DNA from 3 places in the Terribacillus aidingensis genome. Region 1 is predicted to be linked to each of the others. Evidence: riboswitches for the same ligand, from Rfam matches in the RefSeq annotation. Region 1 holds a riboswitch; each other region holds the start of a gene.
The links. A riboswitch is a leader RNA that binds a small molecule or an ion and turns the genes downstream of it on or off. The one in region 1 is predicted to bind S-adenosylmethionine.

Region 1 (10,946 bases):
CTCCCAACCATTCCTACTAGCTGACCTAAGAGCAAGGGAAACAATGCAATAATTGTTGCAGAAACGTTGTACATAAAAAAGGCACTTCCATACACAATCAACCCTTGGACACCAAAATACATCCATGCTCTCTTTGGAAGGAATCTGTTTGAAAGCCAATATAAAATGCTAAAAATAATGATCAATATACTAAATAAAGCGCAATGCAGAAAAGAACTGCCTGATACAATTTGTAAAATTAAAGAAGCAGTAAAAGTAACAAAGATCCAAATTAATCCTGGTATCCTTGCTGCGATCATATTATTGTTTTCTTGTTTTATATTGTTTTGAGTGTACACATGATTGTCCATTTTTTTCTCCTAAAGATATCCTTAAGAATAGTATGCACCATTCTAAGATGTTCTGTCTTTCCCGTTCGGGCATTTCACTCTAGAGTTTTTTCTACTTATTCTTCCGTGTAATTATACTTAAGTAAATCTGCTATGTCTGCGAAATATGGTACCTATATCATGAACAATTTCTTTAAGGTACATCTATTAAGCACAAAAAAAAGAGAAGGATCACCCTTCTCTTTCCGTACATTACTTCATCCACTCAGGCTTATGAAATTCTGGAAACTCTTCCTCAATCACCTTAGCAAACTCCTCCGACTCCACCGCTTCCTTTATATCCTGAACAAATTGCTCATCTTTATTTTCTGTAGAGACTACTACGCGGTTCTGAATGTCCTCCGGCAATTCGTCAAGTGCGAGTGCTGTTGCTAAATCGATGCCAGCTGATATAGCGAAGTTTCCATTAATAGCAGCCAAATCAACGGATTCCAATGTCCGCGGCAGCTGTGCAGCTTCTACTGGTTCAAATTTTAAATTCTTCGGATTGCTTATCACGTCTTTCTCTGTGACCCGCAATGGATCAGCATTTTCATCGATTTCAATAAGACCATTATCTCTTAGGACGGTCAGTCCACGACCAAGATTAGTCGGATCATTAGCGAGTGCAACGGTGCTTCCATCTTTTATTTCATCCAGTGACTTGAATTCATTTGAATAAATACCGATAGGTGCTGTTGGAACTGTTATTACGCTGGTCAGCTCCATGTTGTTCTCCTCGGCGAAAGCGTCCATATATACTTTATGCTGAAATAAATTGGCGTCTAGTGAACCGGTTTCCAACGATTTGTTCGGCTGCACATAATCATTGAACTCCTTTACTTCCACTGTATATCCTTTATCCTCCAGATACGGTTTTACGCCTTTTTCAAGCATGTCGCTATACGGAATTGTTGCACCTAGGACGATATTTTTATCGGATGAGGCACTGCTTTCTCCGGAACCGCAGCCAGCTAAGACTGTGATGAACACTGTGGCAAATAACAATAAAATAGCTTTTTTCATTTTCGTTCCTCCTCATAGTTCATCTTTTTGATACAACTCTTGCTATAAGATCACCTAAGTATTGAACAACTTGAACGAGTACTATCAGTACGATAACTGTAGTGAACATGATTGTATTATCGTATCTGTAGTACCCATACCGTATTGCCAAATCTCCGATCCCGCCTCCGCCTATTGTGCCGGCCATAGCAGAATATCCAATAAGACTGATAGCTGTAATGGTTAGTCCTGTGATTAAGCCCGGTTTTACTTCCGGAAGGATGATACTTCTGATAATCATCCACGGAGAAGCACCTACCGCAATAGCTGCTTCAATCACACCCTTGTCTATATCCCTGGCTGAGGATTCAACGATTCTCGCATAAAACGGGATAGCTGCAACAGATAAAGATACAGAAGCAGCTAAAGGACCTATCGTCGTATTGAGCAGAAATTGTGTGAAAGGCAGTAAAAAGACAAGCAGAATTACAAAAGGAACCGATCGAATGAGATTAATAATTAGTCCGGCTATTCTTTTTACCACCACATTTTCTAAAAACAAACCTCGGTCTGTTACAAATAATAGTATTCCAAAGGGCAGCCCAATCAAGATTGCCACAGCCAAAGCGATGGAAACCATTAGAAGCGTTTCAAGAAATGCTTGGTTCAATTCAGGCAAGATGGCGATTACGCGATCCATCATCAAACACCTCCACCTTGCTTACTTTATCTCTCAGATAAGCAATTGCTTTATTTACTTCTGCTTCATTTCCGTTCAATTCCATCACAAAAATTCCTAACGGCTTGCTTTGGATGTACTCTACTTTGCCGTGCAGTATATTGCCGCGGATCGGAAAAGCCTGCAGCATATCCGATACAACAGCATCGGCAGCAATGCTGCCTTTGAATTGCAGCCTGACCAGCTTTCCGTTTATCTCTCCCAATAATTCTTCAGGGAGATCAAAACTAAGTACAGTCTGGATAAACGATACTGTCAGAGGATTAGCAGGATCGGAGAAAATATCATAAGTGGGACCATGCTCTACCACTTTCCCATCCTGCATCACTGCACAGCGGCTGCAAATCTCCTTTACAACCTCCATTTCGTGCGTGATGACAACGATTGTCAGACCCAGTTCTTTATTTATTTTCTTCAGCAAAGCCAAAATTGATTTTGTCGTACCAGGGTCCAAGGCAGAAGTAGCTTCGTCACATAAAAGGATCTTTGGCTGATTCGCAAGTGCCCGTGCAATACTGACTCGCTGCTTCTGACCGCCGCTAAGCTGTGCTGGGTACTGATGTTTTCGATCCTCTAACCCCACTAAGGCAAGCAGCTCATCCACTCGCTGCTTTATTTGTTTTTTATCTGCTCCTGCAGCTCGTAATGCAAATGCCACATTCTCATATACCGTTTTTGAGGAGACTAAATGAAAACCTTGAAAGATCATACCGATCGACTGTCTTGCTTTTCGCAGATCCTTTGGCGACAGCTCATGCAAATTAACTCCATCAACAAAGACTTTGCCAGACGTTGGCTTTTCCAATAGGTTGATGCAGCGCAGCAAGGTGCTCTTGCCCGCTCCGCTGTATCCAACTATCCCAAACACTTCTCCAGCTTCAACGGTTAGTGTCACATCGTTAACGCCAATGATCTCCTTTCCCTTGCTGCTATATTTCTTTGTGATGTTCTCCAGTTTTATCACCTTTCATCTCCCTCTCCTGTCGGTATTTTCAGCTGGCGATAGTTAGTTGCGGGATGCCCAGCCGGCAGTCTGCTTGATTCATAGTCAAATAATTTTTCTCTCAATGTGCCTGATTTGTAGGACTGTTTATAAAGTCCCCTTTTTTGCAGAATCGGGATGACCAGGTCAACAAAGGACTCCAAATCCCCTGGTGTAACAAGATGGTTCAAATTAAAACCGTCGACTCCGGATTCTTCGAATTGGTGCTGGATGCTATCTGCCACCTCGTCTGGATTCCCGACTATCAAGCTTTTGTCAGGTGTATCAAACCGCTTCAATGCTTCGCCGACTGTCAGCTGCTTGGCTGCATCCTTTGTCAATGAGGCTGCTTTATAGTGACCGCCTTCTGTCGTTTTACCATAAGAAAACGGCTCGTCAGGATCCTTTTCCTCATATTCAGAAATGTCATAGCCGCTTGCACCAAATTGCGCCTTGGCAGCATCTGGACTCCAATGACTTGCATATTCCTGATACTTTTGCTGTGCCTCTTCTGTTGTTTCCGCTACGATGACACTCAGGAAAGAGAAAATCTTAATATGATCTGGATTTCGGCCATGCTTGGCAGCTCTCTCCCTTATATCCTCTGCATAATAACGGATGCGCTCAGGCGTGGGCCCTCCAACGAAAACACATTCTGCATGCTTGGAAGCAAATTCCCGTCCACGTTCGGATGTACCTGCTTGATAAATCACAGGTGTCCGCTGTGGGGAAGGCTCACTCAAATGTGGTCCCTCTACCTGGAAGTAATGGCCTTCATGATTGATTTCATGTACTTTTTCAGGATTCACTAATACTTGGTTTTGCAAATCCTCAATCACTGCATCCTCCTCCCAGCTGCTTTCCCATAGCTTATAAGAAACCTCCAGGAATTCATCGGCAATCTCATACCGCTCATCATGCTTGATCATTTCGGTCAAACCAAAATTCCGCGCAGCATTCGGAAGATATGACGTCACAACATTCCAAGCAACTCTGCCCTTCGTCAAATGATCCAGCGTGGAAAAACGACGCGCATTTCCAAATGGTGGTTCATATGTAGTACTTACTGTAACGGCGAAACCCAAATTCGCGGTTACACTTGCCATCGCAGAAATCAATAGCGCTGGATCATTCAGGGGAACCTGCAGACCATCCCGGATAGAAGGAGCTTTACTATTCCGGTAAACATCATATATCCCCAATACATCGGCAAAGAAGATGGCATCGAATTTACCGCGTTCGAGTAGCTTCGCCAGATCAATCCAATAATTCAAATCCTTATACTGCCGATGCCGCTTACTCTCTGGGTGCTTCCACAACCCATGCGAGTTATGCATCGCACTATTCATATCGAATGCATTCAAAATGATTTGCTTCCCCACTTTTATCCCTCCGTTTTAACAAATAAAAAGACCTCTTCTCAGATAAGAAGAGGTCTTGCTTAGTCGACGCAGGCGTACAACGTCCACTCTCTTCTCATCTTTCAAGCTAGTAGCTTGCTGGAATTGGCACAGTACTGCAGCAGTCTGTTGCCGAGGCTTCAAAGGGCCAGTCCCTCCACCTCTCTGGATAAGAAATGCTTATTGAATTAATGCCAATATACAGGACAGTCCACTGCCTGTCAATGAAGTTTTCTAAATTAAATATATAATTGACAATATTCAAATCATCACTTATATTTATGCCGACAACCGAATAAACACACTTATCTAGAGTCAGGGTAGGAACTGGTTCAACGACCCTGCAGCAACCGCTTTTCATGAAGCAAGGTGCTAATTCCAGCAGACAGACAAGTCTGAGAGATGAGAGGGAATGCCTACATAACGCCACCTCTTTCATATGAAAGAGGTTTTTACTTTACTTGGATGAGGAGAATGTTCATGCGAGATACTGCAGATAAAACAAAAGTGTTTGATCAAGTGATACAGCAAGCAAAAAGCCTTTCTAAAAAATTCAAGCAGCGTGCAGCCCATATTGATGCCAGCGGTGAGTTTCCTTATGAAAACTTCAAAGCGTTAAAAGAGAACGACTTTTTGTCACTGACTGTGCCGACAGAATATGGAGGCAAAGGATTAAATCTTGTAGAGTACTTACAAGTGCAAGAGATTCTCGCTCAAGGTGATGCTCCTACCACTCTATCATTTGGCTGGCAGCTCGGTGTTGTACTGGAAAATGCGGAAAGCAGAAAATGGGACGAACAAAGTTTTCAGCATCTATGCAACAAAATCATTCATGACAAAATTCTTCTTAATTTGGTTCAAACAGAAAACGCCACCGGCAGTCCTTCTCGAGGAGCAGCTCCAAGGACAACCGCACAACTGGAAGGTTCAAAATGGCGAATCAATGGTCGTAAATCCTTTGCTTCCATAGCTGCTGCTTTGGACTATAGCATAGCCACCGCGACTATACTTCCTTCAGGAAACAAAGGCTTCTTTTTAATTGATCATAGTTTGGACGGAGTATCTGTGGATGAAACATGGGATAGCATCGCAATGAGAGGAACAAGAAGCGATGATTTAATTTTGGAAGACGTACTAGTAGACCAGGATGCGCTGCTTGTGGAAGAAAACAAAGGCACATCCACTCCAAGAGGCTGGTACTTACAGATTGCAGCTGTTTACCTTGGTATTGCTGTTGCTGCGAGAGATTATACCATTCAATTTGCGTCAGAATTCCAGCCTGTTTCCTTGCCGGGTTCAATTAAAGATGTTCCAGAGGTTAGAAGAAAAATTGGCGAGATAGAACTAGCTCTCTTTAATGCTAGAGAAGTACTTTACGCTACAGCCAGGAAGTGGGTCGAGCACCCTGAAAAAAGATCAGAAATGAGTCCTGATTTAGCTGCTGCAAAACATATTGCCACCAATAAAGCGAACGAAGTCGTGGATCTATGCATGCGAATAGTTGGAGCCCGGAGTTTGTCTGCCGACAATCCGCTGCAGCGCCATTTTCGTGATGTAAGAGCTGGATTGCATAACCCACCTACTGATGATGCAGTAGTGTATTCGCTAGCGGATGCAGTCCTTCGGGCAGTAAAAAACTCCTGAATCCATAACGGATTCAGGAGTTCCTATTTACCAAGCATAAGCATACGGTGCTGCTCCGCCTGGACCCGGGAAAATTTCATCCAGCTGTTTTAAAACGGATTCATCAAGGTGAATTTCTAGCGCATGTAATGCACTCTCGAATTGCTCAACTGTACGCGGCCCAATGATTGGCGCAGTTATAGCTGGATTGGCAAGCTGCCAAGCCAGAGCAACATTATCCTGTGTTTCTCCTAGTTCTTCACATAGTTGGCCGAACTTCTCTAATTGCACTCGCTGGGCATCGATTTTATCACCAATCTTATCACTTCGGCTTCCAGGTAATTTTTTAAGTGCATTCCTGCCAAGCAGACCTCCATCCAGAGGACTCCATGTGATAATGCCAATCCCAAGCTGTTCCGCTGCTGGAAGTACTTCCAATTCAGCATATCGACAGTTGAGATTGTATTTATGCTGTTCGGAAACCAGACCTAAGAAATGACGGTTTTTTGCTGCGCCTTGTGCTACCGCGAGCTGCCAGGCAGCAAAGTTACTGGAGCCGACATAACCTATCTTTCCTTGGCTGATTCCTAATTCAAAAGCTCCCCATAGCTCTTCCCACGTTACGTCAGGATCAATATGATGCATCTGATACAGCTCAATGTGATCGGTTTGCAAGCGCTTTAAAGATTCCTCAAGATGACGCCGAATTTTATAAGCTGACAACCCAGCCTCATCATTTGGACCATCGGCAGCATTATGCATGCTTCCGTATACTTTCGTACCTAGAACGACTTTCTCCCTCCGGTCTCCGCCTTGCTTGAACCATCTTCCGATAATTGATTCTGTCAGACCTCGATTTTCTGCACCGTATACATTCGCCGTGTCAAAGAAATTAATGCCGGCATCAAGTGCAGCATCCATAATTCGAAATGCATCCTTTTCTTCTGTAGTAGTACCAAAATTCATTGTACCCAAACAAAGTCTGCTTACCTTCAAACCAGATTTACCAAGGTATTGATAGTCCATCTTTAGGTCTCCAATCTAAGTTTTATTGATTTAAGCGAATCTCGTTATAGGTGTTTACCCTTTGCTACGGGATTTTGCTCATACGAAACCCAATCACTGTAGCTTCCCGCGTATAATTTTACATTCTCGAACCCAGCCATTTTTAAAGCAATGTAATTAGGAGCAGCCGTTACACCTGATCCGCAATACACGATAACCGGATCTTTAGTATCCAGCTCAGCAAATCTTTTTATCTGCTCTTCGCTTCCTTTAAATGAACCCTGATCCAATCCCTCTGCCCAAAATTTATTGATGGCGCCAGGAATATGGCCAGCTACCCTGTCAATTGGTTCCACTTCTCCTATGTAGCGTCTTTCCTCTCTTGAATCTATCAATATGGAAGACTTTCTCTCTTGTTCGACAACTTCCTTCACTTCCTCATAGGAAGCCAGCATTTCTTTTCTGATAGACACGTTAAATTCAGTTGTTTCATTATCAGGTAAATCCTTTGTCGTCTCGTAGCCAGCTTCAACCCATCCATTAAAACCTTCATTTAATACAAATACGTTTTCATGACCTAAATATTGAAGCAGCCACCAAAATCGAGAAGCATATGACCCTTCTCCACCATCGTAGGCAATTACCGTATGTGTGTTATCAATTCCCGCTTTCTCGATGTCAGATTTAAATTGGTCTATGTCAGGCAGCGGGTGTCTTCCGCCATGCTTTGAAACAGGAGCTGATAATTGTCTTTCTAGATCAAAATAACCAGCACCAGGAATATGGCTTTCTGCGTAAAGACCTGCTCCTTTCTCCGGATTGCCTAATTCAAAACGGCAATCTATTATCCTAACTCGATCGTTATCTAGATGTTCATTGAGCCATTCCTTATTAACAACAAAATTCACCTAACATAACCCCTAACTAATTTTAGAATAGACCGTGTATATCTCCTTTTTAAAAAGCATACTTTATCATTCTATATATACTAGATAGGAATGTTTGAATCCTTCAAAAAGTCAAAGCTTCCTAAAAGACTATAGCGTCGTTTCAGTTTTATTATGTTGTTGCAGCCACTTCGAGCAAAAGTTACAATTAGACTCTAAGAGAATTATTGTAACTAACAGCCCATTTGAAACTAATGGAGGTATATAGATTTGATAGCAAAAAAAGATCTCCCAGTATGCCCGGTTACTACAACAGTCGGCTTAATAGGAAGTAAGTGGAAGTTACTTATCTTACAGCAGCTATTAAAAGGAAGAAAAAGATTCAATGAACTCCGCAGAAGCATAGACGGTATCAGCCAAAAAGTTTTGACCCAAAACCTTCGAGCAATGGAGGAAGATGGCATTTTAGTTCGGTATGCATACGCAGAAGTACCGCCTAGAGTAGAGTATGAGCTTAGTGAATTAGGAAATTCTTTACGTCCAATCATCTCTGCAATGGATTCTTGGGGAGTAGAATATTTAAATACGTTAAAAGAGATACAACAGGAATAATGACTTCATTAATGAGTAAATAAAAACATTTTTATAGCATCAAATTCACAAAGCAGCAGGTTGGATACTAAAAATCAAAAACAATACAGCAGGATTTACTTTAATATACTCTGGTAACACTATTCTTTGAGTAAGCTCTGTAGCTCTAATCTTTTATATTAAAAAGCCACCCTATTACGATTATACTTAGCGTTGAAGTCTTCGTCTGATTTAAAAAGATAAATTACACCTTCAATTAAACCGATAATCCCAGGGATACCTGTCCAGCAGAAAACAACATATAAAATCCCCATACCAATTTGTCCTAAGTAAAATTTATGTATCCCTAAATTCCCTAGTAAAATCCCTAGTACACCTGCAACAATCTTGTTCTTCATAAGTTACTCCTTAGAAACAATAATATAATTACTTTTATAGTATAGCTCAAAAAAAGAATTCTTCATTGGTTTTTGAGAAAACGGTTTAGTTTTATTTTAGATTACTTAGAAACAAATCTCTATCAACTTTGACTTAGCAATCTCCCAAAGACCTTCTTTATAATCTTTATCCCAATCACTAATACTTAATTTAGGTATATGCTCCGACGGGAAATTTAATCTAACATTATCTGCAGATTTACCCAAAAATTCTTTATTGACTTCCGCTTGATGAAAAATGATCTGAGAAGGATTTATTAATGCGCCAATAGTCTGGATCAATTTAGCAACCAACAAGACTGACTTCTCATCAGTTGCGTCAAATTCACTCTCAGGAAAAAATCGGTTATTTTCGTTAAAAGGAATAAACGATATCTCCCCGCTGAACATCGTATGCCCTTTTACTAGTTTTCCATTGATCAAAATACCCGCGCCTGGTCCATTCGCGCCCATGTATATATAGACAAGAGAAGCTTCAATGGGTAATCCCCTTCTGTTCTGGTGACCGATAATTGCGGCGTTCATGTCGTTCTCAATAGTTACTTCAACAGGAAGATTTAATATGTCTCTCATATTTTGATTTGCATACATGGGATATCCAGGTATGTAGCTTATTACATCACCATTTACAGCCCCTGGTATGCCCATTGCAATGGTTCGGATGGACGGATCCTCTGCTAGTTTTGTTTTCAAAAATGCAGATAATGATCGGGGTTCCTGCTTTAAGAAACTCCGTGTAGAATCTTCTTGTATCTTCTTGCCGAAGGCGTCCGTGATAACATACTTCGTTTCCTCTTTTTCCAGGTAAACTAGCAGTGTGTGCGCAAAGTCAGGATTATAAGCATAGCTTCGTGCTCGCCGCCCTCCCGCAGATGGTAAAAGGCCCAAGGAAAGCACTTCGCCTTTATCAACCATCTCCTGGATGAACTTGCTGGCAGTTGGAAAGCTAATCGAAAGTGCCTCTGTTATTTCTGCTTTTGACATACTATGAGCGTTCATCAACAATTGCCGGATGCCTCTTATAATGTTTGCTTTCACCTGATCCTGCATTGTCATCTGATCATCCAACGTAAATCTTCTCCTTTATAGATATCATTTCTTATCCCACCTATATAGTAATCTCAATCACATTTCCTTCCGGGTCTTCTATGACACTCTCATAGTATCCATCGCCTGTAGTGCGCGGATTGCCCCTGACCGTATAACCGTCCACTCTGATATTTTCCGTTAATCTATCAACCTCTTCTTTACTGCCAACAGAAAATGCTACATGCGCCCAACCCAATTGTTCTGGCAGGGCAGGCTCGTTAACCCCAACTTTCTTCATGATCTCCAATCTGGTTCTACTCGAAAAAGTAAGGAAATAGGATGCAAATCCCTTCTTTTCATTTACATACAGACTGTTACTCTCTGCTCCAAAATAATGGATGTAAAATTCTTTCATTCTCTCGATATCCTTCACCCATATGGCTACGTGTTCAATTTTCATTATCTGACTCTCTCCTTCAGAACACTTATTAAACTAGTTTAATAAGTGTTCAAATTTCAACTCACTTCGTCAATTGGATCATCTTTTGAATCGTAAGCAGAACCCCGTTCTCTTCGTTCGTTTTCGTAATGAAGCTGGCTGCTGTTTTCGTATTGTCACATGCATTTGCCATCGCAAAGCTATAATCTGCTATGTCCATCAACTCTACATCGTTCTCGCCATCACCGAATGACATCGTTTCTTCTTTTGTCGCACCCACAAGCTCTTGCAGCTTTTGCACGGTTTTCCCCTTATGGACATCCGCTGCAGTAATATCCAGCCAAGCTGGTTCGGAAGCAACTATATACATTGGTTCATTATATGTCTGCTCAAGTAAGTGCTCTTTAAGCGCAACAGACCCGAGTGATCTATCATAAACAG
Region 2 (10,946 bases), 1.7 Mb from region 1:
GCTTGTACAAGTATGATCAGGATGATGATAACGACATACATAACGACAGGCTCGAAGCGCAAATGCCCATATTGATATGCCAAATCTCCAAGACCGCCAGCACCGACTAAACCAGCCATTGCTGTGGCTCCGATCAATCCGATTGTTGCGATTGTTAAACCTAGAATCATCGTAGAACGTGCTTCCCTGATGATTACACTCCAGATTATTTTACTAGTCGATATCCCCATCGATTCATATGCCTCGATAACACCTTTATTCACTTCCAGTAGCGCAGATTCCATTAAACGCGCTATATAAGGAGCTGTATAGACAACAAGAGGAAGGATAACACCTTCTACGCCAATTGTGGTTCCGACCAAAGCCCTTGTCAGAGGTAAAAGCAGGAATAAAAGGATGATAAAAGGAATGGATCTGATTACGTTGATGATCGTATTCACGATTGAATAAAATACTCGATTCTCTGCTTGGCCGCCTTTTCTTGTCATGACCAGCAAAATACCTAGCGGCAGTCCGATCACGATTGAAATAGCTAATGAAATACCTGTCATCAGCAGCGTTTGCCAAAACGCCTCGGTGATGTCTGCACCCCATTCTGTCCAGAACTCAATCATGACGCCACCTCCTCAACCGTTACTTGCTGCGACTCCAAGTAAGAAATTGCCTTCTCCACTTCTGCTGGATCTCCTTGCAAATGGATAAGCAATTTACCAACGGAGCTGGCTTTCAGCTGATCAATTCCACCTGCCAGTATACTTGGAACAACATCAAATTTCTTTGTGATGGCCGCAAGGAATGGCTCATTGGAAGCTTCTCCGATAAACGTCAGTGAAACGAGACGCCCTGTAGCAGAAAGTCCTTTTTTCACGCTGTCCGGTACTTGGAAATTCGCATCATCAAAGACAAATTTCCGGGTCTGCGGATGTTTCGGTTTGGTAAAGACATCGATAACAGCGCCTTCTTCCACCAGCTCTCCATGGTGCATAACACCGACACGATCACAAATACGCTGGATGACATCCAGTTCATGTGTAATCAGGAAAATGGTGATGCCAAGCTCCTTATTCACTCGGAGCAGCAGTTCAAGGATGGAAGACGTCGTATTCGGGTCCAAAGCACTTGTTGCCTCATCACTTAACAGCACTTCCGGTTCTTGCGCAAGTGCTCGCGCGATAGCCACTCGCTGCTTCTGGCCACCAGATAATTGAGCCGGATATACATTCTTCTTTTCTTCCAGACCTACAATTTTCAGATACTTATCAACACGTTCCTTGATTTCATGCTTCGGTACCTTACTCAGCTTGAGTGGTCTAGCGACGTTTTCGTATACTGTTGCAGTCGTCAGCAGATTAAAATGCTGGAATATCATACCGATTTTCCCTCTTGCTTTACGAAGCTGCCACTTCTTAAGCTTCGTGAGGTCTACACCGTCGATGAATACTTCGCCCTCAGTCGGACGCTCCAGTAAATTGGCACAGCGGATCAGGGTACTTTTCCCTGCTCCGCTGAATCCGATGACGCCATAGATTTCACCTTTATTGATTTTCAAGGAGACGTTTTTCAACGCCTCCACTTTTTTCTTGCCAGTGGTAAAGGTCTTCGATACATTTTTTAGTTCAATCATACTGCTTCCCCCTTACCAGCTTGGAACAACGGATCCTTGGAATTCATCTTCCACAAACTGTTTCACTTCATCAGATTGGTAGATTTCTTGAAGCTTCTTCACAACCTCATCTTCCGTGTTCGCTGATCTTACAACAAAATAGTTGGACCAAGGATTGTTTTCTGATTCCTCTGCAAAGATTGCATCATCATTGATATTCAAGTCAGCACCCATCGCAAAGTTCGTGTTGATTGCCGCTGCTGCTACTTCTGGAAGCTGTGCTGGAAGCTGGGAAGCATCCAATTCAACGATTTCCAGGTTCAGTGGATTTTCTACGACATCTTTTGCCGTGGCAGAGTTTTCTGCTTCTGGATCAACTTTCAATACTCCAGCTGTCTCAAAGAGCTTCAACGCACGATATTCGTTGGCTGGATCATTCGGTACAGCGATCTTGTCGCCTTCCTTCAATTCAGAAATATCCGAAATCTTATCTGTATAAATACCCATTGGGAACGTTAGCGTCTTAAATACTTCTTTCAATTCATAACCTTGGTTCTTTACTTGGTCTTCTAGGAAAGGAAGTGTCTGATAGCTGTTCGCATCAAGGCTTCCATCATCCAACGCGCTGTTTGGTGTGTTGTAATCATTGAATGTTTTGATTTCGACATCGATACCTTCATCTGCTGCTAATTCTTTTACTTTTTCCATTACTTGCTCATGCGGTCCGCCGCTGACGCCGACCAATATTTTGTCATTTGCCAGTGCAGCAGATTTGTCATTGCCGCATGCCGCTAAGAATAATGCCAATAATCCGATAAGTCCAAAGCTTAAGATTTTTTTCATGTTGCTCTCCCCTTTTTCTTCGCTGTTATCAACTACAATAAAAAAGCGCCTCTCTAGAATAAGAGAGGCGCATGGTATCCGTATGCACTCATTCTCTTATCTCTCAGTACAGCTGTTCGCCGTCTGCAGGAATTAGCACCTAGATCATCGATCTGGTTGCCGGGCTTCATAGGACCTGTTCCTCCGCCGCTCTTGATAAGAATTTCATTATACATTTGTTGTTGATCTGTTTGTTACTTTACCTTCCAAACTAGTTATTGTCAATATAATTTTAAAATTTATAGAAAAATCAATCTGTTTTCTTGTATTATGATTGCTGGAGAGTATGCAGGCATTCAACCCAGTCTAAGAATACGAGAATATGACTGCATATCTTTAAAACAAACGATTGATCAAGCTGCAATTGCCGACAGAAGTCTACATTTATTCTTTGTGAATCACTTTGATAATGCTGTCTACTAATTGATTTATGACGAATTCGGCAGATTACCTTTTAGTTGTATATGCGTTTTGAATACTTTACTTCACGTATCCTATTTTTCATTAAAATTATTTAAACTGGCTAGATCACAGCATGTCAGAAAGTAATCCATTGATTTATAGAGTAGACTTTTTTGACAAAATAAAAAGCCGGATGATAACCATCCGGCTCTCCTGTGTACTAGGCCTCCCAACACATACGTACACACACTTACTCTCTCTGTATACCAAAGCGGGCGTTGATCTGCCCTCGCAGCATTTGCTGGCGGCTTTCTCGTTCCGCTTCTTTCCTCTTGTCTCTTAGCATCTGCTGACGAATTTCGAAGGTTTGCACACCCTCTTCCCTTTTGTTGGCGATCTCGATCAATTGCTCTACATCCGAAAAAGAGTACTTGCGATTTCCCTTCGCTGAACGTTCAGGAAAAATGAGCTTGCGTTCCTCGTAATAACGAATTTTGCGTTCAGTCAGACCAGTCAGCTCGCTCACAATACCTATTGTGATTACTTTCCTGTTCTTGTAAGAAGGCTCGTTACTCATCTGTTCACCTCATCACCATGTGCTGTTACTCCACATTATACCGTATTTATCCATTCATCCTAGTGTTGTGTGAGGAAACCTAACAAACAACAAAATAGTTCGTCAGCATCGCTAACATGTTTGATGCAAAATTATTCGGCTATAAGTATACTGAGCGTAACAGTAAAAAGGGAACATCAGAAAGGAGCGTCAAGCACGTGGCACATGATCAGGAAGCCCTTGATTTAGCCAAGCAAATCGTAGAACTCGACCTGAAGCGTGACGAGTGCTGGGAGGATCTTGCTGCACTTGCAGGAGACAGAGCATTCGAACTGCTTCGGCTCGTTCAGAATAGATAATATGAAAAAGGAGACCTGTAAAAGGTCTCCTTTTTATTTCACATAATTTGGGTAGTCTGTAATGATTCCGTCAACACCAGCTCGGATTAAAGGCTGGACTTCCCCAGGTGCCCGTACTGTCCATGGCATAATTCGCATTCCACGTGTATGGATTCTGCCAACTAATGTATCATCCTGTGTGACGTTTGTAAAATGCGTATTTACATAGTTTGCATACGTAGATATTTTATCAAGTTTACGATTTGTGAGGTCAGCACTTCTTGACGTCAATACACCAAGCGGTACATGCGGCAACAGCTGGGAAAGATACGCAATTGATCCAAAATTGAAGGATTGCAGAATCACTTCCTCATAAAGAACATTAGCCAAATCATATTTTTCCAGCAGTTCAGCTGCAGCTTCCTCTATTCCATCATAAAGCTCTGGCGATTTTAATTCGATCAGGAACTTTGTTTTTCCTTTATACCTTCTTATTACATCCTCTAACAACGGGATTCGCTGACCTTCATACACCGAATCATATCCAGCACCTACGTCATATGACTGTAAGGCGGCAAACGTAAGATCCTTCACGTACACGGCCTCTTCAGGAGCATCGACAGCTGTGCGATTTATAGATGTATCATGAATGACGACAAGCTGACCATCCTTGGACATTTGTACATCCAGTTCGATAAAATCGGCTTGCATCTCTACAGCCAGATCAAAAGCAGCGATTGTATTTTCAGGTGCAAATCCGGAAGCGCCGCGATGAGCGATGACAGGCAGTATTCCATTTTGCATGTACTGACTATCAAGCGACCTTGTAGTTACGGACTCATACGATGGATTAATCTGATTCATCATTCGGATCATCTCCCTGTAGTTATCTGGATTGTAATCTTTGTTCTATGCAGAGTACATGAATTGGACGGTGATCTTTGTTATCTTCTTGACTTTAATATAGCGACTTTTTATTAAGCAGATGTTGAGCTGCTGTGTAGAATGATGCAGCTTATCTTAAGAACGTGTAAACATGCCACAAAGCTTAGATGTTTGTAATCTTGTAAGATGGGGAATGCTATTATCACAACACATTAAATCACATCATTGTTTGGAGGTAGGTATTATGAGTTTCATCTTATATCTAATTGTTGGTGGTATTATCGGCTGGCTGGCAGGCTTGATCCTTGGACGTGACGTTCCAGGTGGTATCATTGGTAATATCATTGCAGGTATTATCGGGGCATGGCTTGGCGGACTTATCTTCGGAGACTTCGGTCCTGACCTCGCAGGTATAGCAATCATCCCTGCTTTGATCGGTGCCATTATCTTCGTATTTGTATTAAGCCTAATTCTACGCAAAATGCGTAGAAAGTAATGGAACACAAAAGGACTTGCAGGCAATATTGCCTGCAAGTCCTTTTTTTGTGCCGGGATTGTATGAGCTTTGTAAAATAAACAGTCATCTCCCTCTTTTCTGTAAACGCTTTTTCACCCACTCTTCACGTTAACTCAATTTTCACTCGTTATAGTATAGATGAATTCGCAGAAAGGAGCAGATTATGACACATGTATGCTTGGCTGGTTTGAAAAAGTCTTACGATGGCAAAAAAAATGTTATTGAACAAGTGGACCTGCAGCTGGAGCAAGGCGAGTTCTTCGTGCTTGTCGGTCCTTCAGGTTGTGGAAAAAGCACTATTCTCCGCATGATAGCTGGCCTGGAGCCGATAACGGGCGGGGAATTGTTTGTGAATGGCAAGAAGATGAATGATGCACCACCGAATAAACGGGATTTATCCATGGTCTTTCAGAATTATGCATTGTATCCGCATTTGAATGTGGAACAAAATATCTCCTTCGGCTTACATACAAAAAAAATTTCACGCGAGGAACAACGACGCCGCACTCTCGAAGCTTCCGACATGCTCGGATTAGCTGATTACTTAAAACGCAAACCACGTGAGCTATCTGGCGGCCAGAGACAGCGTGTCGCCCTAGCCCGCGCCATTGTAACACAAGCTCCTCTTTGCTTGATGGACGAGCCATTATCAAATCTGGATGCGAAACTGCGGACGCGGATGCGTTCGGAAATCCGGCAGATACAGCGGAAGCTCGGGATTACGATGATTTATGTTACACATGATCAGACCGAAGCAATGACGATGGCAGACCGGATGATGATCCTTCATGAAGGCGAAGCGATGCAAATCGGCAAACCGCTTGATATCTATAATAACCCTGCCAATACATTCGTAGCATCATTTATCGGATCACCTGCCATGAATGTAATGGAAGCTGACGTTTCTCCAAGCGGTATTGTTCTATCACCAAATTGCACCTTACCTAACCCAATGAAAGGCAATGTAAAAGCAGCAAGCAAGAATGTCCAGGTCGGTATACGGCCAGAGCACATCCTATTTGCTGCTCCAGAACAAGCCGATGCTATAGTAGAGGTCGTTAATACTGAGATTCTTGGTACAGAAACGCTCATTACTTTCATTCTGGATGAATCCAATGAGCAGTGGATTGCCCGATGGAACGGACAATGGCAATTCTCTGTCGGAGATCGGATTCCGATTCGTTTCGATTTGGATGCCATCCATCTCTTCTCAAAAGACAATGGACGGATTCTATGGGCAGCTAATGATGGACAACCGAAGCAGACAGCCAGAGAGGTGCTAAGATGAACGCTTCCCGGGATTTACAGTCTGTTCGACCTCAGGAAAGCGCGCCAAAGCGGAACCTATTTTCCTTTCTGGAGGGCTGGCTCTATTTGCTTCCTTCTATCATTTTGTTCGGCGTGTTCGTTTTCTACCCAATGTTCCGAACCATATACTTGAGTTTCTTTTTAGCTGACCAAATGGGTCCATTCGAATTCGTCGGATTGGAAAACTATCAGTATATCCTAAGCTCTGACAGTTTTCAGAGCAGCGTAAAAGCTACCATTCTTTTTGTGCTGTACACAGTACCCGCAGGCATCCTGCTCGCTCTTTTCCTGGCTTTGCTGACAAATGAAAAGATCCAAGGAATCGGCATATTCCGTACATTGTTTTCCTCCACAATGGGGATGAGCGTTGCAGCATCCAGCGTCATTTGGATGTTCATGTATAATCCTTCAATCGGCGTATTCAGCAGAATTGCCGAGTGGCTGGGCTTTCCGGCCGTACAATGGCTGCAGGATCCCGACTATGCCTTGCTTGCAGTATCATTATCCACGATTTGGATGAATGCCGGCTTCGCATTTCTGATCATACTTGGAGGATTACAGAACATCGATACACACCTATACGAGAATGCAAAAGTGGCGGGAGTAAGCTATATTTATCAGCTTCGCCGAATTACGCTGCCCATGCTGTCCCCCACTTTATTCTTTATCGTGACAGTATCGTTCATCAATGCCTTTCAGACATTCGGACAAATTGACATCCTTACAAAGGGCGGACCGGTAGAATCAACCAATGTAATCGTCTATTCCATCTATAAGGATGCCTTCATCAATAACGATGTCGGCTCTGCGAGTGCTCAGGCAGTCATCCTGTTCTTCTGCGTCCTGCTGCTGACAGCACTGCAGTTTAAGCTTGGCGAGAGGAAGGTGCATTATCAGTGATACTCGCAAAGCGTATCAGCCTTTATGCGGTCCTGATCATCTGTGCCATTATCATGATGTTTCCAATTTTCTATGCTTTCAGCATCTCGTTCATGGATGGCGGGGAAGTGATGGGCGGCCAGCTTCTTCCTAGCAGTCTATCGCTGGATAATTACGTCGAGGTATTTCAAAAAGTGCCGCTTCTAACCTACTTGCTCAATAGTTTCGTCACATCAGCCATTGTTATGATTGGCCAGCTGTTAGTCAGCAGTTTAGCCGCCTTTGCCTTTGTTTTCATGAAATTCAAAGGTAGGGATTTCGTCTTCTTCTTGTTCATTTCGACCATGATGATACCTTGGGAAGCAACGATGGTACCGAACTTCATGACCATACAAGGTCTAGGCTGGACAAACAGCTATCTTGGTTTGACAGTTCCGTTCTTTGCTTTGGCATTCGGAACCTTCCTATTGCGCCAGCATTTCAAGACAATACCGCAGGAACTCTACGAAGCTTCTCAGGTAGCTGGTATTTCAAGATTCCGTTTCTTCTGGAATGTCATCCTGCCTGTCAGCCGGTCGAGCTTAATCACCTTAGGTATTTACAGCTTTCTTACCAATTGGAATATGTATCTTTGGCCGTTGCTAGTAACAAATACGGAATCTGCAAGAACCGTTCAGATCGGGCTTAAACAGCTGCAAGCACAGGAAATCGCATCTGACTGGGGTATCGTCATGGCCGGTGTCGTCATCGTCATTCTGCCTACACTGCTGCTGTTGTTCGCCGGACAGAAAAAACTGCAAAAAGGTCTCACGCAAGGTGCAATCAAATAAAATCGAAAGAGGTTATATGATGAAAAGACTATTAGCTGGTTTATCTGTTTTATTTGTACTGTTCCTCACTGCTTGTTCCAGTACGGATTCTGCGAGCGGTACGACTGAGGATGGCAAGACTGAAATCATCTTCTGGCATGCCATGGGCGGAGAATTGGAAGCAAGTGTCAATGAAATCGTAGACGAATATAACAGTTCACAGGATAAATATACTGTAAAACCAGTTTATCAAGGTTCCTATGAGGAATCTTTAACAAAATTGAATACTGTTGCAGGTACTGCAGATGCTCCAGCAGTTACACAGATTTTTGAAGCAGGTACAAAACAAATGATAGACAGCGGAAACATCCAGCCTGTCCAAAAATTCATCGATGAAGAAAACTACGATACATCACAATGGGAAGAAAATATCTCCTCCTACTATCAAGTGGATGGAGAACAGTATTCTATGCCTTTCAACTCCTCCACTCCTGTGCTTGTCTATAACAAAGATGCATTCAAGGAAGCTGGACTTGATCCTGAGCAAGCGCCTCGCACTTACAGCGAGCTGAAGGAAGCTGCAGAAAAGCTGACGATCAAAGAAGGAGATAAAACGTCACAATATGGTCTTTCCATCTTGAATTATGGGTGGTTCTTCGAGGAATTGCTTGCCACACAGGGCGGAATGTTCGTCGATAATGAAAATGGTCGCGAAGGCGAAGCAACAAAGGCTTCCTTCAACGATGAAAAAGGTCAGAAGGTATTTGAATTGATCAGTGATATGTATGAAGCTGGAACCTTCTATAACAGCGGCCAAAATTGGGATGATATGCGGGCATCGTTCCAGACTGGAACGATGGCAATGATGCTTGATAGCTCTGCAGGCATCAAAGGGCTTGTCGATAATGCTGATTTCGAGGTTGGCGTAGCTTATTTGCCGCATCCGGATGATGTGGATCCGCAAGGGGTCATCATCGGCGGAGCATCCCTCTGGATGGCGAAGGATATTGATGAGAACCAGCAGCAAGCTGCATGGGACTTCATGAAATACTTATCAACAGCAGAAGTTCAGGCAAAATGGCATGTAGAATCTGGTTATTTCGCCATTAACCCAGCTGCATATGAAGAAGATATCGTAAAACAGGAGTGGGAAAAATATCCGCAGTTAAAAGTAACTGTTGATCAGCTGCACGATACAGTGCCAAGTACAGCAACACAAGGTGCTTTGATTTCCATCTTCCCAGAAGCACGTCAGCAGATTGTAACTGGTATGGAGAGTCTATACCAAGGTGAAAATCCTAAAACTGCATTGGATAAAGCAGCAGCTGAGGTGGACACTGTCCTTGAAAAAGGCAGTCGCAGCAGATAAAAAGACGTGAGAGCATTTTGCTCTCACGTCTTTTTAATACGAAGCTCTTCCAGAACGCTTTGCTTTGCGTTTATTGATAATTTTCTTAACGATCGGATAGATAACAGGTCCATACTTAATCGCTTTTCGAATAAGGTTTTTCATGCTGAAACGCCTCCATTCTTTTGTTTGTATATCCCCTGCATGAGAGTTACTTAAACATGTGCCAAAGAAAAGGCGATGAACATCCCTATTGCTGTTACAATCCCTACAGCTGGACCGCCCTCTTCATATGCCTCAGGAGCCATGGTGGATGCGACCATGGCAATAATTGCTCCCCCTGCAAATGAGTTTAGTATAGCTCTTGTACTAGCGCTCGTATCCTGGAGTAAAACAGCTCCTATTAGTGCACTTAAAGCGGAAATCACGATTACGGCTATCCACATGAAAATGATGCGCTTCCGGCTATAGCCGCTGCTTTGCATCCCTGAAGTACTGGAAAGACCTTCTGGAAAGTTACTGATAAAAATGGATACGATCAAAGCAGTACTAGCACCGCCCCCGCTCGCCAAGCTCAATCCGATCATGGCTGATTCCGGTATTGCATCCATTACTGTACCTGCGAATATTGCTAGTCCTGAACCCTTCTCGTCTTTATGATGTGTCTCGTGCAGTCGGCTGCTTTTACGATTCTTCCCGCCACTGCGGGATATAAGGATATCCAATATAGTAAAAATAACTGCGCCTCCAAGAAATCCAATCGCTTCTTCCTGCAACCCGCCACTGATTTCATATGCTTCCTCCAAGAGTTCATAGGAGGTAGAACCAATCAGTGCTCCTGTACCTAGAGCCATAATAAACCCGATAATTCGCTTTTTTACGGGTACAAGCATCAGTACGGCAGCACCAATTAAACTGGCAGACCCTGCTATGGCACCCCATAAAATTGCTTCCCACATATTCATCTTCCTTTCCGTGTCTTGTAGAGCCATTGCCAAAATGAGAAGAAATTAAACATGCGTGAAGTGTTCCTTATAAAGAAAAGAAGACCGTCTGAACGGTCTTCTTTTCAAGCAGCTGCTTGCTGCGGTTCATATTTTTTCAGAAGGCTGGAAAACACTGCTGCCAAAACCTGCTGGAACAGCATCCCTATTACAACCGGGATAGCGACAGGAGCCGGAAAGAAACTTACAGCAAGCACTACCCCTGCACTGATATTCCGCATTCCCCCAAGAAAGGTTACACTTACAATCTCCGTTCTATCGCAATGGAGTAGCTTACCAAGAAGCCAGCTTATCAGATAACCGGTAAACGATAAACAGAATACAAGCAATACAATCCCAATCACTGTCATATCGATGCCAGTTAAGTGAGGGGCGACCACTGATGCGTTAATGGAAACGACAGCTATAAGGCCTA
Region 3 (10,946 bases), 990 kb from region 1:
TGCAAGGAAAAACGGACTTTCCTATTTTTCGGACTTTTTTACAAACGTATAAAAGGGAGTTCATGAACAGCAATAAGCTGGGATATATCTTTGTGCTGTTAGGATATATCCTCTATCTGGACTTCCTCTTCATCACTTCTGCTGCGAACGCTGCTTTGTACTTCACGATTCCGTACCTCATTGTCACATCTATTGCTTTTTCTGCAAGTTTATATGCATTTCCGATGCTTGTGCATTATGATATGAAGCCGTTTCAAATCGTGAAGCGTTCTTTCTTCATCATGATGCTGAACCCAAGTCAAACGTTTGTCATGTTGATCGGAACGATTGGAGTAGGTTCAATTTTATGGTATTTCCAGGGTCTGGCGTTATTTTTCAGCTTCAGTATTCTTGCATTGATCGTGATGATGCCAGCTGCTAAGGCATTTGAGAGGACAGAAAAGAGATCATCCAAACTCCTGGCCAGGGACATCAACTCTGTCCCAGCGAACTGAGATCACAACAATGGGAGGTTATGCTATGAAAAGGTATGTGCTCGTGGGAACAGGCGGCCGGGCGGAATTTTATTATGGAGCTATGGCAAGGGATTTTAAAGATACATGTGAACTAGCTGCTTTTTGTGACATAAACGAAACAAGGACGGCTTACGCAAACAAGCTGCTGGAAGAAAGGTATCAGCATGCTGCAATACCGTCGTATCCTGCGGCAGATTTTGAAAAGATGATTCAGCAGGAAAAGCCCGATATTGTCATTGTCACGACTATCGATCGAACGCATCACACGTATATCCTCAAGGCATTGGAGCTTGGTTGCGATGTTATTACCGAGAAACCAATGACGACGGATGAAAATAAGTGTCAGGAGATCTTGGATGCTATAGAACGGACAGGAAGAGAAGTCCGGGTGACATTCAACTACCGATATGCCCCGCATAATACAAAAATAAAGGAATTGCTAAGCTCTGGTGTCATAGGGAAAGTAAATTCGGTACATTTTGAATGGGCACTCGATACGACGCATGGTGCCGATTATTTCCGTCGATGGCATCGCGACAAACGAAATAGCGGCGGCCTGCTCGTTCACAAGTCTACTCACCACTTTGACTTGGTGAACTTCTGGCTGGATACAACGCCTGAGCGTGTGTATGCTTCTGGCGATCTGCTTTTCTACGGAAGGGAAAATGCCGAACAAAGAGGAGAAACAAAGTTCTATCAGCGAGCTTATCAAAGTGAACAAGCAAAAAACGATCCATTCGCTCTTGACTTGGAAAACAATGAACATCTGAAAGCGATGTACCTTGATGCGGAGAAAGAAGATGGCTATCAAAGGGATCAAAGCGTATTTGGAGATGGAATAAGTATCGAGGATACTTTGGCTGTGCTGGTGAACTATAAAAGTAAAGCAATCCTGACATACAGTTTGAATGCCTACTTGCCGTGGGAAGGTTTTATCGTCTCCTTTAATGGAACAAAAGGGAGGATCGATGCGCGCATTATAGAGAAGTCCTATGTGAATTCGGGAGGGAGCAAGGCAGAGGAAGGACAGCTGGAGCAATTATCAATCGTTGTCAGTCCTATGTTCGATGTTCCATATGAGGTACAGGTGGATAGTGGAATCGGAGGACACGGCGGAGGAGATACGCTGCTGCTGGAAGATTTATTCGGTAATCCAAACCCAGACCCATTCAACCGTGCAGCTTCTCACATAGACGGAGCAATGTCCATTATGACCGGCATTGCAGGTAATCATTCCTTAAAATCAGGAAATGCAGTGAACATAAAAGAATTGATAGATCTATAAAAACGGTTTGCTTGAATGGAGGATATGTTGGTGGAGAAGACGGCCATCATTTCTGGCGGAGCCTCTGGAATCGGAAAGGCAGCTGCGCTGAAGCTTGCCGATGCCGGTTTCCGGGTTTGCCTGCTGGATGTGAATGAAGCAAAATTGCGAGAAGTTAAATCGGAGATGGAAGAAAAGAAATTCGAGGTAATTACCATCCCCTGTAATATGTCCGACTACAATCAAGTTGAGGCAGCTGCTAAAACAATGATGGAGCAGTGGGGAAGGATCGATGCAGTATTCGCCAATGCCGGAATAGTTGGTGAGACATCATCGATTGAGTCGATGAGTGTGGACAACTGGAGCCAGGTTCTCAGCATCAATTTGAACGGTACATTCTTCCTCGTGAAAGCAGCTATTCCTTACATGAAGCAGCAAGGCGGGAGCATCATCATTACAAGCTCCGTCAGTGGAAACAGAGTCTTTTCTCAAGCCGGATTCTCAGCTTACTCCACCTCTAAAGCAGCACAAGCAGCATTCGCTAAAATGGCCGCATTGGAGCTGGCAAAATACCATATCCGTGTAAATGTCATCTGCCCCGGCGGAATAGAAACAAATTTCAGTGAGTCGATAAAACGATCTCCTGATTTGGATGAAATCAAAGTGCCGGTTGAATTTCCGGAAGGAAGCAAACCATTGGATAAACGATCTGGTAAGCCTGAGGAAGTAGCGGATTTGGTGAAGTTTTTAGCTTCTGATGAATCTAGTCATATTACAGGAACGGAAATATTTATAGATGGAGCAGAGTCCTTATTGATTGGATAAGATATCTGATTTGCGACAAACACCATGAGCTAAGTCATGGTGTTTGTCTGGCATTTCGAGGTCACTAATGAAAGGAGAGCAGATATATGATCATAGATGCTCACCAACATTTCTGGCATAAAACGCATGCTGAAGTTGATTACGGACCAGGCAGCAGGAGCCGCTCTTATTTACCTGAAGATTTAGGGCTAATTCTACATGAACAAAACATAAACAAAACGATAGCTGTGCAAGCTTCACCCACAATAGAAGAAAATGAGTTTCTGTTGGATATAGCTAATACAAGAAAAGAAGTAATCGGAGTTGTAGGCTGGGTTGAATTGAATGATGCCCATGCTGTAGATACTTTCGCTGCCTATAAAAAAGATCCTTACTTTGTAGGAATACGGCCAATGATTCAAGATTTGCCTTCAGAGTGGCTGTTACAAAATACGGTGATCCATAACCTTAGAAAGTTAGCCGACGAGGGTTTTCCGATTGATTTACAGGCAAACCCAAGACATTTACCTGCAATTATTGAGCTGCTAAAAAAGCTGCCTCATATACACTGTGTTATAGACCATATAGCAAAACCTCTTATCGATACCGGACAAATGGAGCCGTGGGCCAGTCATATGCGGAAAATTGCGGAATACCCTAATATCATGTGTAAGGTGTCTGGTCTTGTTCCGGAAAAAGTCGGTTCCAGCTGGACAACTGAAAGTATTTCTCCTTATGCAGAGCTCGTTTTAGAGGTCTTCGGTCCAAATCGGATCTTATTCGGCAGCGATTGGCCAGTATGCTTAAAATCTGCTTCTTACTCAGAGGTTGTCCAGCTGTTTGAGGATACAGTGACAAGTCAATTATCTGCTGGTGAGAAGGAAAATGTTTATTTCCATAATGCAAAACGGTTTTATAGATTAGAAGATATGATGTGAAGTTACTCGAAAATATAGAGGATATCATTTCAAGTGTAGAGAAATTACATTGTTAATAGTGAATTCTTAGCTTGGATATTTGAGAGGGAGTGGCAGCATGAAAAAACTCAAAAGCTTATTTTCCAATCTGAAAATGAAATATAAACTAGTTTGCTTACTCTCTCTCATTCTTATTTCTTTTAGCATAGGTGGATTGGTCCTCCTGCAATATGCCCTCGTTGCATACAATGATGAGATCCATCGTCAGTCTGCGCAGTCATTGAAGGTATCGTCTGCTTTGATCGAAAACGAGATCGAAAAAATGAAAGGGTTTTCATATAGATTAGCTACTGATCCTTACCTGCAGTCTTATCTCTACAATCTAAAAGAAACGGACGATGATTATGAGGCATATCTAATCGGAGTCACGATTAAAAAGAGGCTCGTTGAGTTAGGTGCCTTCGAAGATTCGATAGATTCCATTCAGCTGTACGATACGACAGACCGAGGCTATAGTGCAGGAAACCGTGTCATCACAATCGGGAATGAGCGGCTGCTTCAATATAAACAAGGGACGAATCAAAAAGATGGAGGAGCTGAATGGTTTGCGCCTGATAAAAACGACAAATCATTTGTCGTGGCACGGGAAGTAAATGCTTATCCAGACCTTTCGTTCGAGAGACTGGGCATGATCGTTGTGCGATTTGATATGCAGGATATTGTCTCTTCTTTTGAAAGAAGTCTGGTTGAAAAAGAGATGCAGCTGCTGATCTCCGATTCAGATGGGGAAGTTATCTTCCCGCAGGAAACGACGAAGAAGGAAACGTTTTTAATGGCCAATGTGCAAGGAAGCGATGGATATCAGGTAGTGAATTATGATGCTGATAGATATTTTGTGACGTATTCTTCAGCTGCTTATACAAACTGGACGTATATGATAGCCTCTCCCTACAATCAATTATTCCAGGCAGTAAAGTTGGTGAAAAGCACAGTATTAACGATCTATCTTCTGTTATTTGTGATACTTCTGTTTCTTGGCATTCGCTTCATTAAAGGAATTACCAATCCGATCGAGGCATTGAATAGAAAGATGAAAAGAGTGCAAAAAGGGGAGGTCGAGGACTTTAAGGTGGAAAGTCACGTAAGGTTCTCAAAGGATGAAGCAGGTCAGATGCATGAAAACTTCAATAAAATGATGAACCAGATCCATTCATTGATTGAAGAAAATTATAAGAAGCAGCTCGTGATCAAAGACGCTGAATTCAAAACACTCCAAGCACAAATTAATCCTCATTTTTTATATAACACATTGGAATCGATCAATTGGTCGGCAAGACTAGGTAAACATCAGGAGACGTCACGTATGGCAACGTCACTTGGCTTTATTTTACGATCGTCATTGGAAACCAAAGAAGCTCTCATTCCGCTTGCTGATGAACTGGAAATTGTGAATCACTATATCACGATTCAATCGTATCGTTTTCAGGAACGTCTGCGTTTTCACACCGATATACCTGACTATCTTCTCTCTTGCAAGGTACCTAAATTCAGTCTTCAGCCTTTGGTTGAAAATGCAATAAGATATGGCTTGCAGGAGATTATTGGTGTTTGTACGATAACAATTGAAGCAGTAGAGGAAGGGGAAAATACGTTTATTTCTGTAACAGATGACGGACCTGGAATGGAAAAGGAACTCATTAATAAACTAGTAAGCGGGCATTACCGGCCAAAAGGCACGGGCTTGGGCATCAGAAATATAGATAATCGATTAAAAATCTTGTTTGGTCCGCTATACGGAATTCAAGTGTTGAGTGAGCCAAACGCGGGAACGAAAATCTTGCTGAAGATTCCTTATGAAGGAGGAAGTGATAGTGTTCAAAGTTCTGCTGGTAGATGATGAGCCGATGCTTCTGGAAGGAATATCTTCTATTGTAGAATGGGAACAGCAGGGAACTGTCTTACATGGTACCGCCAGAAATGGATTGGAAGCGTTGGACTTTATTAAAGAACAGACGCCAGACATCGTGATTACCGATATCACCATGCCTGGTCTGGATGGAATGGGATTAATCGAACAAGGGAGAAAAATCTCTCCTTTGATCAAATGGATACTGCTTTCCGGTTATAACGAATTTGAATATGCGCAAAAAGCGATGCGATTTGGTGTGAAGCATTACCTGCTGAAGCCATCTAGCGAAGAAGATATCCATGAAGCTTTAGAAGAAGTCGTCCAAGAACTGGCGGAAGAGAATAAGGAAAAAATGACTGGCAGCCACGCAGAAAAATCTACCAGCTATTCTGCCGTCGTAAATAAAATAATTGCCAGCATAAGAGAGAATATCGAAAACCCTGATCTATCCTTGCAATGGATAGCCAATGAAGTCTTATATATGAACACAGATTACTTAGGGAAATTATTCAAAAAAGAAGTAGGAGAGAAATTTTCTGCTTATGTAATGAAAAGCAAAATTGATAAAGCAGTAGAAATTATGGGTAGTCAGAAGGATATCAAAGTTTTCGAACTTGCAGAGCAATTAGGATATGGAAATAACCCGCAATATTTCAGTCAAATTTTTAAGAAAAGTAAAGGATGCAGCCCGACTGACTGGATAAAAAACAGGTAAGCACGCTGGTATTTAAAAAGGAGGTTTCTAGATGAGTCAAAAATGGGTTTTTATCGGAGACAGTATAACCGAATGCGGAAGGTTCGAGGATCCTCAAGACATAGGCGATGGTTATGTAAAAATGATTCAGGATGAACTGATGCAGAAAAAAGAGGTTGAAATCGTCAATAGAGGAGTAGGAGGCAATCGAGTTACCGATTTGGCGGCTAGATGGGAGGAAGATGTGCTCTCGTTAAAGCCTGACTTAATTTCTATTTCAATTGGAATCAATGACGTATGGAGACAGCTGGATCAGCCTAAAATGGAACAGGTTTATCCGGGTGAATTCAGAGAAGTTTTCGATAAGATCCTGGCTGGAACAAAACATACTGGTGCGGAGCTCTACCTTATGGAGCCGACCATTATCGAGGAAAATAACGAATCAAAAGGAAATCAAATGTTGATTCCTTATGTAGAAATTGTAAGGGAGTTGGCTGCAAAGTATGGCGCGACACTCGTCCCGACTCATACCGCCTTTTTGCAAACAGCGCAAACGGATTTGACAACAGACGGTGTGCATATGACGGACGCCGGTAATAGACTGATGGCTGATACGTGGCTGGAAGCCTTTTTTGCAGCAGAACATAATTGATTGTATCTAAAAAAATGGATCTTCCACACATATGACTAAGCCCTCCTCTAATACAATGACATGAAAGCGGGTCTTTTTCATATGCTGTATGTGGGGTGATAACATGGCAAGAGTACAATACAATAGTTCTGATATCGACTTGATGGCTAGAATGATGCGTGCTGAAGCCGAAGGGGAAGGGCAGCTGGGAATGCTGTTTGTTGGGAATGTCATTGTAAATCGTGCGGTTGCTGACTGTTTGGATTTTGCAGATGTAAGATCGATCAATGATGTTATCTTCCAAGTACAAGGCGGGAATTTCTCATTTGAAGCTGTTCAAAAAGGAAATGTGTTTTACCAGCGAGCGCGTGAACAGGAAAGAAGATTGGCAGAAAGGAATTTGAAGTCCTGGAGACAACAGCCTGCTGCGTATGCACTTTGGTACTTTAATCCATATGCACCATGTCCTCCAACATGGTATGGCCAGCCGTTTGCGGGTCAATTTAAAGACCATTGTTTTTATGAGCCGCAGGCTGGGACGTGTGATAGCGTTTATATGGGTTAACATGAATTGTGAAAAAGGGAATAACCTTATTATAAGGTGTTCCTTTTTTTATTTATCTAATTTAATACATATTATTACATTTAAACTATGGTAAGGTTATCCTATAATAATAATTATATTTTTTATAACTGCAGATTGAATGTGGTAATTGAAAAGAGGCTGATTAAACTGTTTCAAAAGTTGTTTGGTAAAAGTTCTAAGTCACAGAAATCAAATGTAAAATTGGAAAAGCCTAAAACTGAACCAAAAGCAAAGAAACCTAAAATAAATTCAACCAGAATTGGCGAACTTGGAGAGTATAAAATCAATATACAGCTTGATCAACTTCCTAAGGACAGCCGTTATTTAAGTGACGTATTAATCCCTAATTCTCGTGCTAAATCAGGATATTCACAAATTGATCACGTCATTTTTACTTCTAGGGCAATATTTGTAGTTGAAACAAAAAATTACGCCGGAACAATATATGGTGATCGAAATAGAGAGAAGTGGAGTGTGAATGGAAAGTTTCCGATGATGAATCCTTTCCATCAAAATTATGGACATGTCCAAGCACTAAAATCGATTCTATCACTAGAAGAGGAAACGAATATTGTTTCCATTGTCTCATTTACTAGAAGATGTACGTTTAAAGTGAATGAAGAACTGAGAAAAGTTCAATCGAATGATCTCATCGTTTATGATACGGAATTATCGGAGTACATAAACAGAAAAATGAATGTTTTAAGAGTGCAGAGCAATTCTCCTATATTATCTGATGAAGATATTTCACGTATGCACAGTATATTAAGTGAAAAGAACATAAAGGATCCTAATATTAGAAAAGAGCATATTGAAGCGTTGAAACAGAAGAAACATAAAGAGACATCTGCTGTACAGTCTACCAATGCCAAATGTTACATCTGTAATGTCGCAGTCTCTAAAAAGGTAGAGGCCTTCTGCAAGGCTAATCACAATCGATTTAGCGGGAAGGTCTATTGTTATGAACATCAAAGAGGATAGTGGGCTCGAGCAATGTTAGCAGTCGCCAAATATATAACTAGCTATAGTTAATTTTCTTGAACTGTTAAGTGGTTTTACTATATAGTATTAGTTAACAGAATATTCTCTTATCAAGAGAGGTGGAGGGACTGGCCCAATGAAGCCTCAGCAACAGACTATATGTACTGTGCTAATTCCAGACTAGATAAGAATCGGACTACATAATGTAGCAAACCTCTTCTTATTTAGGAGAGGTTTTTTGTGTTCTCTTAAACTATTTATATGAGGTGATAGTTTATGTCAAACGAATTGAATAAAGCGTTGGAAGTATTAAGAGAAAAGAAGTGGGTAGATCTGACGCATACATTTGGTCCTGAGTCTCCGCATTTCTCGGCATTCAATTCTGCAAAGTTCGAAACACTATTCTCCCATGATGATGGCTTCTTCGCCCAGAGCTTTACTTTTCCGGGACAATACGGTACGCATCTGGATGCACCGATCCACTTTGTGCGGGATACACGATATTTAGAAGAACTCGATCTGAAAGAATTGGTATTACCGCTTGTTGTAATTGATAAATCCAAAGAAGCTGCTGCAGATCATGACTATTCATTGTCTGTGGATGATATTCTCGCGTTTGAGTCAGAATATGGCAAGATTGAGCCAGACACGTTTGTTGCTTTACGCACGGACTGGAGCACACGCTGGCCAAACCAGCAACAGATGGATAATAAAGATGAACAGGGAAACAGTCATTCCCCTGGCTGGTCACTGGATAGTCTGAAATTCCTGTATGAAGAACGTAATATCAAAGCGGTAGGACATGAGACATTTGATACGGATGCTGCAGTCGATTTTCAGAAAAACGGTGCGTTGCTTGGTGAATATTATGTGCTGGAACAGGATTCCTATCAAGTGGAGCTGCTGACGAACTTGGATCAGCTGCCAGAAAAAGGTGCGTTCATCTTTAATATCGTTCCGAAAGCAGGAAAAGCGTCAGGATTTCCTGTTCGTTCATTTGCGGTATTGCCATAAAGTTGCTCTCGATATGATTAAGCTGTTTCCAATTCGGTTAATGGGTAAAATACTCACGAAAAGGAGGCGGCAGGATGGATAAGGAACAGAAGTTACCAGCTGTATTCAGTCAACTGGCAGAAAAGCTTCGAGACATAAGCCGAACAAGCAATCATTTAGATGAAAAGTTAAAGTCAGCTTATACAATAGTAGCAACCGATCACCCGCTGGTCAGAGCGGATGGAAGACATGATGATGCAAAAGGTATTCAGCAGCTGTTGAACTTGGCTGATCGAAAGAAGGGCATACATATTGTCTTTCCACCAGGACTTTACACACTGCGCCGTCCTTTACGTCTCAAGCCAAACACGTTCTTTGAGGCGGATGATAATTCTATATTCCGAAAAAAGCATCATGGACCGATGCTGCTGAATTTACGCAGGCGGAATCGAATGCGTGCTTATCGCGGCAATGGCAATCTGATCATTCGAGGCGGAACGTGGGATACAAACTACCCAGCCTACCGTGGCGGCACTAGCTTTGTGCTGGCGCATGCGGAGAATGTGATTATCGAACAGCTGCGGCTGGTGGAGCATGGCGGAGGGCATGCAATCGAATTGAATGCTGTACGTCATATCGAAGTGCGCCATTGTCAGTTCCTCGGCTATGATGACCGTGGGGGAAAGCGCACATACAGTGAAGCAATTCAGCTTGATTTAGCTAAAGCACGCAGGGTTTTCCCGTGGGGAGGATCTGTGTTCGACCAAACAACATGTCAGGATATTTGGGTTCATCACAATAGTTTTGGGCCGTCTGAGACAAAAGGAAGCTGGGGAAGGGCAATTGGATCACACTCTGCAACAGCAGACAGATGGCATGAACGTATTTTCGTGACAGACAATGTAATGAAGGAAACGCTCCAATGGGCTGTCCGTGCTTATTCATGGCGGAATGTTGTTCTTTACAATAATCGAATAGAATCATGCGGTGGTGGGATTGCTATTCATCCAAATCATGTAGACGGCAGAAATGACACGGACAGCAAGAACCGTCCTACTGGGCGCAGCAACCCTATCAAGAATTTCCTGGTCATACAGAACACCATCTGCGGCGGCGGAAATTATGCCTCAGCGATAAGGCTGAAAGGTGATGAGCAGTCACCTATAACTGGTGCATACCTGCGTGGTAATCATGTAGAATCTTATACCGGAAGAGGGGTTCTTGTTACAGGTACAGCGGACGAACGGAGCCGCTCCTTCTAGGTAGTCACCTTGATTATATATAGTTAATTAAATGTAAGTTTTCTGTATATTATGGAGAAAATATGCATATGGGAGTCGATACATGCTACACTTTTGTTGGAGGTGGCCTATGTATTTAGATGAGACGAAACGTTATCGGTTTATTGGATCCGTTCCTTTCGGGAAATACTTCATGGTCCGCATCTATGACCTGGAACTGCAACAGGAATATACATTATCTGATCGGCTTCTGAGTCAATATACAGATAAGCCCTTGAAGGAATTTTACCTTCAGATCAAGCGCAATATCTATGACCTGGAAGGTGATGAAAGTGGTACGGCCTCTGAGCTGGGTGATATGCAGCAGCGGTTGTTTGATTTTCTCGATGAAGAAGAGGAAGACGATGCTAC

Region 2: another riboswitch for S-adenosylmethionine. It lies ahead of ABXS78_RS15360 (MetQ/NlpA family ABC transporter substrate-binding protein); the one in region 1 lies ahead of ABXS78_RS06135 (acyl-CoA dehydrogenase family protein).
Region 3: another riboswitch for S-adenosylmethionine. It lies ahead of ABXS78_RS11200 (cyclase family protein); the one in region 1 lies ahead of ABXS78_RS06135 (acyl-CoA dehydrogenase family protein).

Annotation. Positions count from the first base shown of each region.
Region 1 covers NZ_CP159996.1:1,123,175-1,134,120, reverse strand. The annotation lists gene ABXS78_RS06160 (sensor histidine kinase) at 1-122, opposite strand, end outside; gene ABXS78_RS06155 (MetQ/NlpA family ABC transporter substrate-binding protein) at 582-1,394, opposite strand; gene ABXS78_RS06150 (methionine ABC transporter permease) at 1,414-2,079, opposite strand; gene ABXS78_RS06145 (methionine ABC transporter ATP-binding protein) at 2,045-3,076, opposite strand; gene ABXS78_RS06140 (LLM class flavin-dependent oxidoreductase) at 3,073-4,476, opposite strand; SAM riboswitch class I at 4,568-4,670, opposite strand; SAM riboswitch class I at 4,797-4,903, shown strand; gene ABXS78_RS06135 (acyl-CoA dehydrogenase family protein) at 4,975-6,138, shown strand; gene ABXS78_RS06130 (aldo/keto reductase) at 6,166-7,143, opposite strand; gene ABXS78_RS06125 (sulfurtransferase) at 7,188-8,030, opposite strand; gene ABXS78_RS06120 (helix-turn-helix domain-containing protein) at 8,280-8,621, shown strand; gene ABXS78_RS06115 (TM2 domain-containing protein) at 8,780-8,998, opposite strand; gene ABXS78_RS06110 (ROK family protein) at 9,104-10,105, opposite strand; gene ABXS78_RS06105 (VOC family protein) at 10,146-10,526, opposite strand; gene ABXS78_RS06100 (HAD-IIB family hydrolase) at 10,588-10,946, opposite strand, start outside.
Region 2 covers NZ_CP159996.1:2,952,632-2,963,577, forward strand. The annotation lists gene ABXS78_RS15350 (methionine ABC transporter permease) at 1-614, opposite strand, end outside; gene ABXS78_RS15355 (methionine ABC transporter ATP-binding protein) at 611-1,624, opposite strand; gene ABXS78_RS15360 (MetQ/NlpA family ABC transporter substrate-binding protein) at 1,637-2,446, opposite strand; SAM riboswitch class I at 2,540-2,648, opposite strand; gene ABXS78_RS15365 (MerR family transcriptional regulator) at 3,138-3,464, opposite strand; gene ABXS78_RS15370 (hypothetical protein) at 3,662-3,802, shown strand; gene ABXS78_RS15375 (glycerophosphodiester phosphodiesterase family protein) at 3,836-4,648, opposite strand; gene ABXS78_RS15380 (GlsB/YeaQ/YmgE family stress response membrane protein) at 4,911-5,162, shown strand; gene ABXS78_RS15385 (ABC transporter ATP-binding protein) at 5,347-6,471, shown strand; gene ABXS78_RS15390 (sugar ABC transporter permease) at 6,468-7,391, shown strand; gene ABXS78_RS15395 (carbohydrate ABC transporter permease) at 7,388-8,200, shown strand; gene ABXS78_RS15400 (ABC transporter substrate-binding protein) at 8,220-9,548, shown strand; gene ABXS78_RS15405 (ZIP family metal transporter) at 9,743-10,486, opposite strand; gene ABXS78_RS15410 (bile acid:sodium symporter family protein) at 10,597-10,946, opposite strand, start outside.
Region 3 covers NZ_CP159996.1:2,110,425-2,121,370, reverse strand. The annotation lists gene ABXS78_RS11245 (YesL family protein) at 1-494, shown strand, start outside; gene ABXS78_RS11240 (Gfo/Idh/MocA family oxidoreductase) at 520-1,800, shown strand; gene ABXS78_RS11235 (SDR family NAD(P)-dependent oxidoreductase) at 1,825-2,604, shown strand; gene ABXS78_RS11230 (amidohydrolase family protein) at 2,691-3,521, shown strand; gene ABXS78_RS11225 (sensor histidine kinase) at 3,619-5,397, shown strand; gene ABXS78_RS11220 (response regulator) at 5,372-6,124, shown strand; gene ABXS78_RS11215 (SGNH/GDSL hydrolase family protein) at 6,156-6,755, shown strand; gene ABXS78_RS11210 (cell wall hydrolase) at 6,859-7,299, shown strand; gene ABXS78_RS11205 (nuclease-related domain-containing protein) at 7,441-8,301, shown strand; SAM riboswitch class I at 8,406-8,492, shown strand; gene ABXS78_RS11200 (cyclase family protein) at 8,578-9,315, shown strand; gene ABXS78_RS11195 (hypothetical protein) at 9,390-10,556, shown strand; gene ABXS78_RS11190 (hypothetical protein) at 10,666-10,946, shown strand, end outside.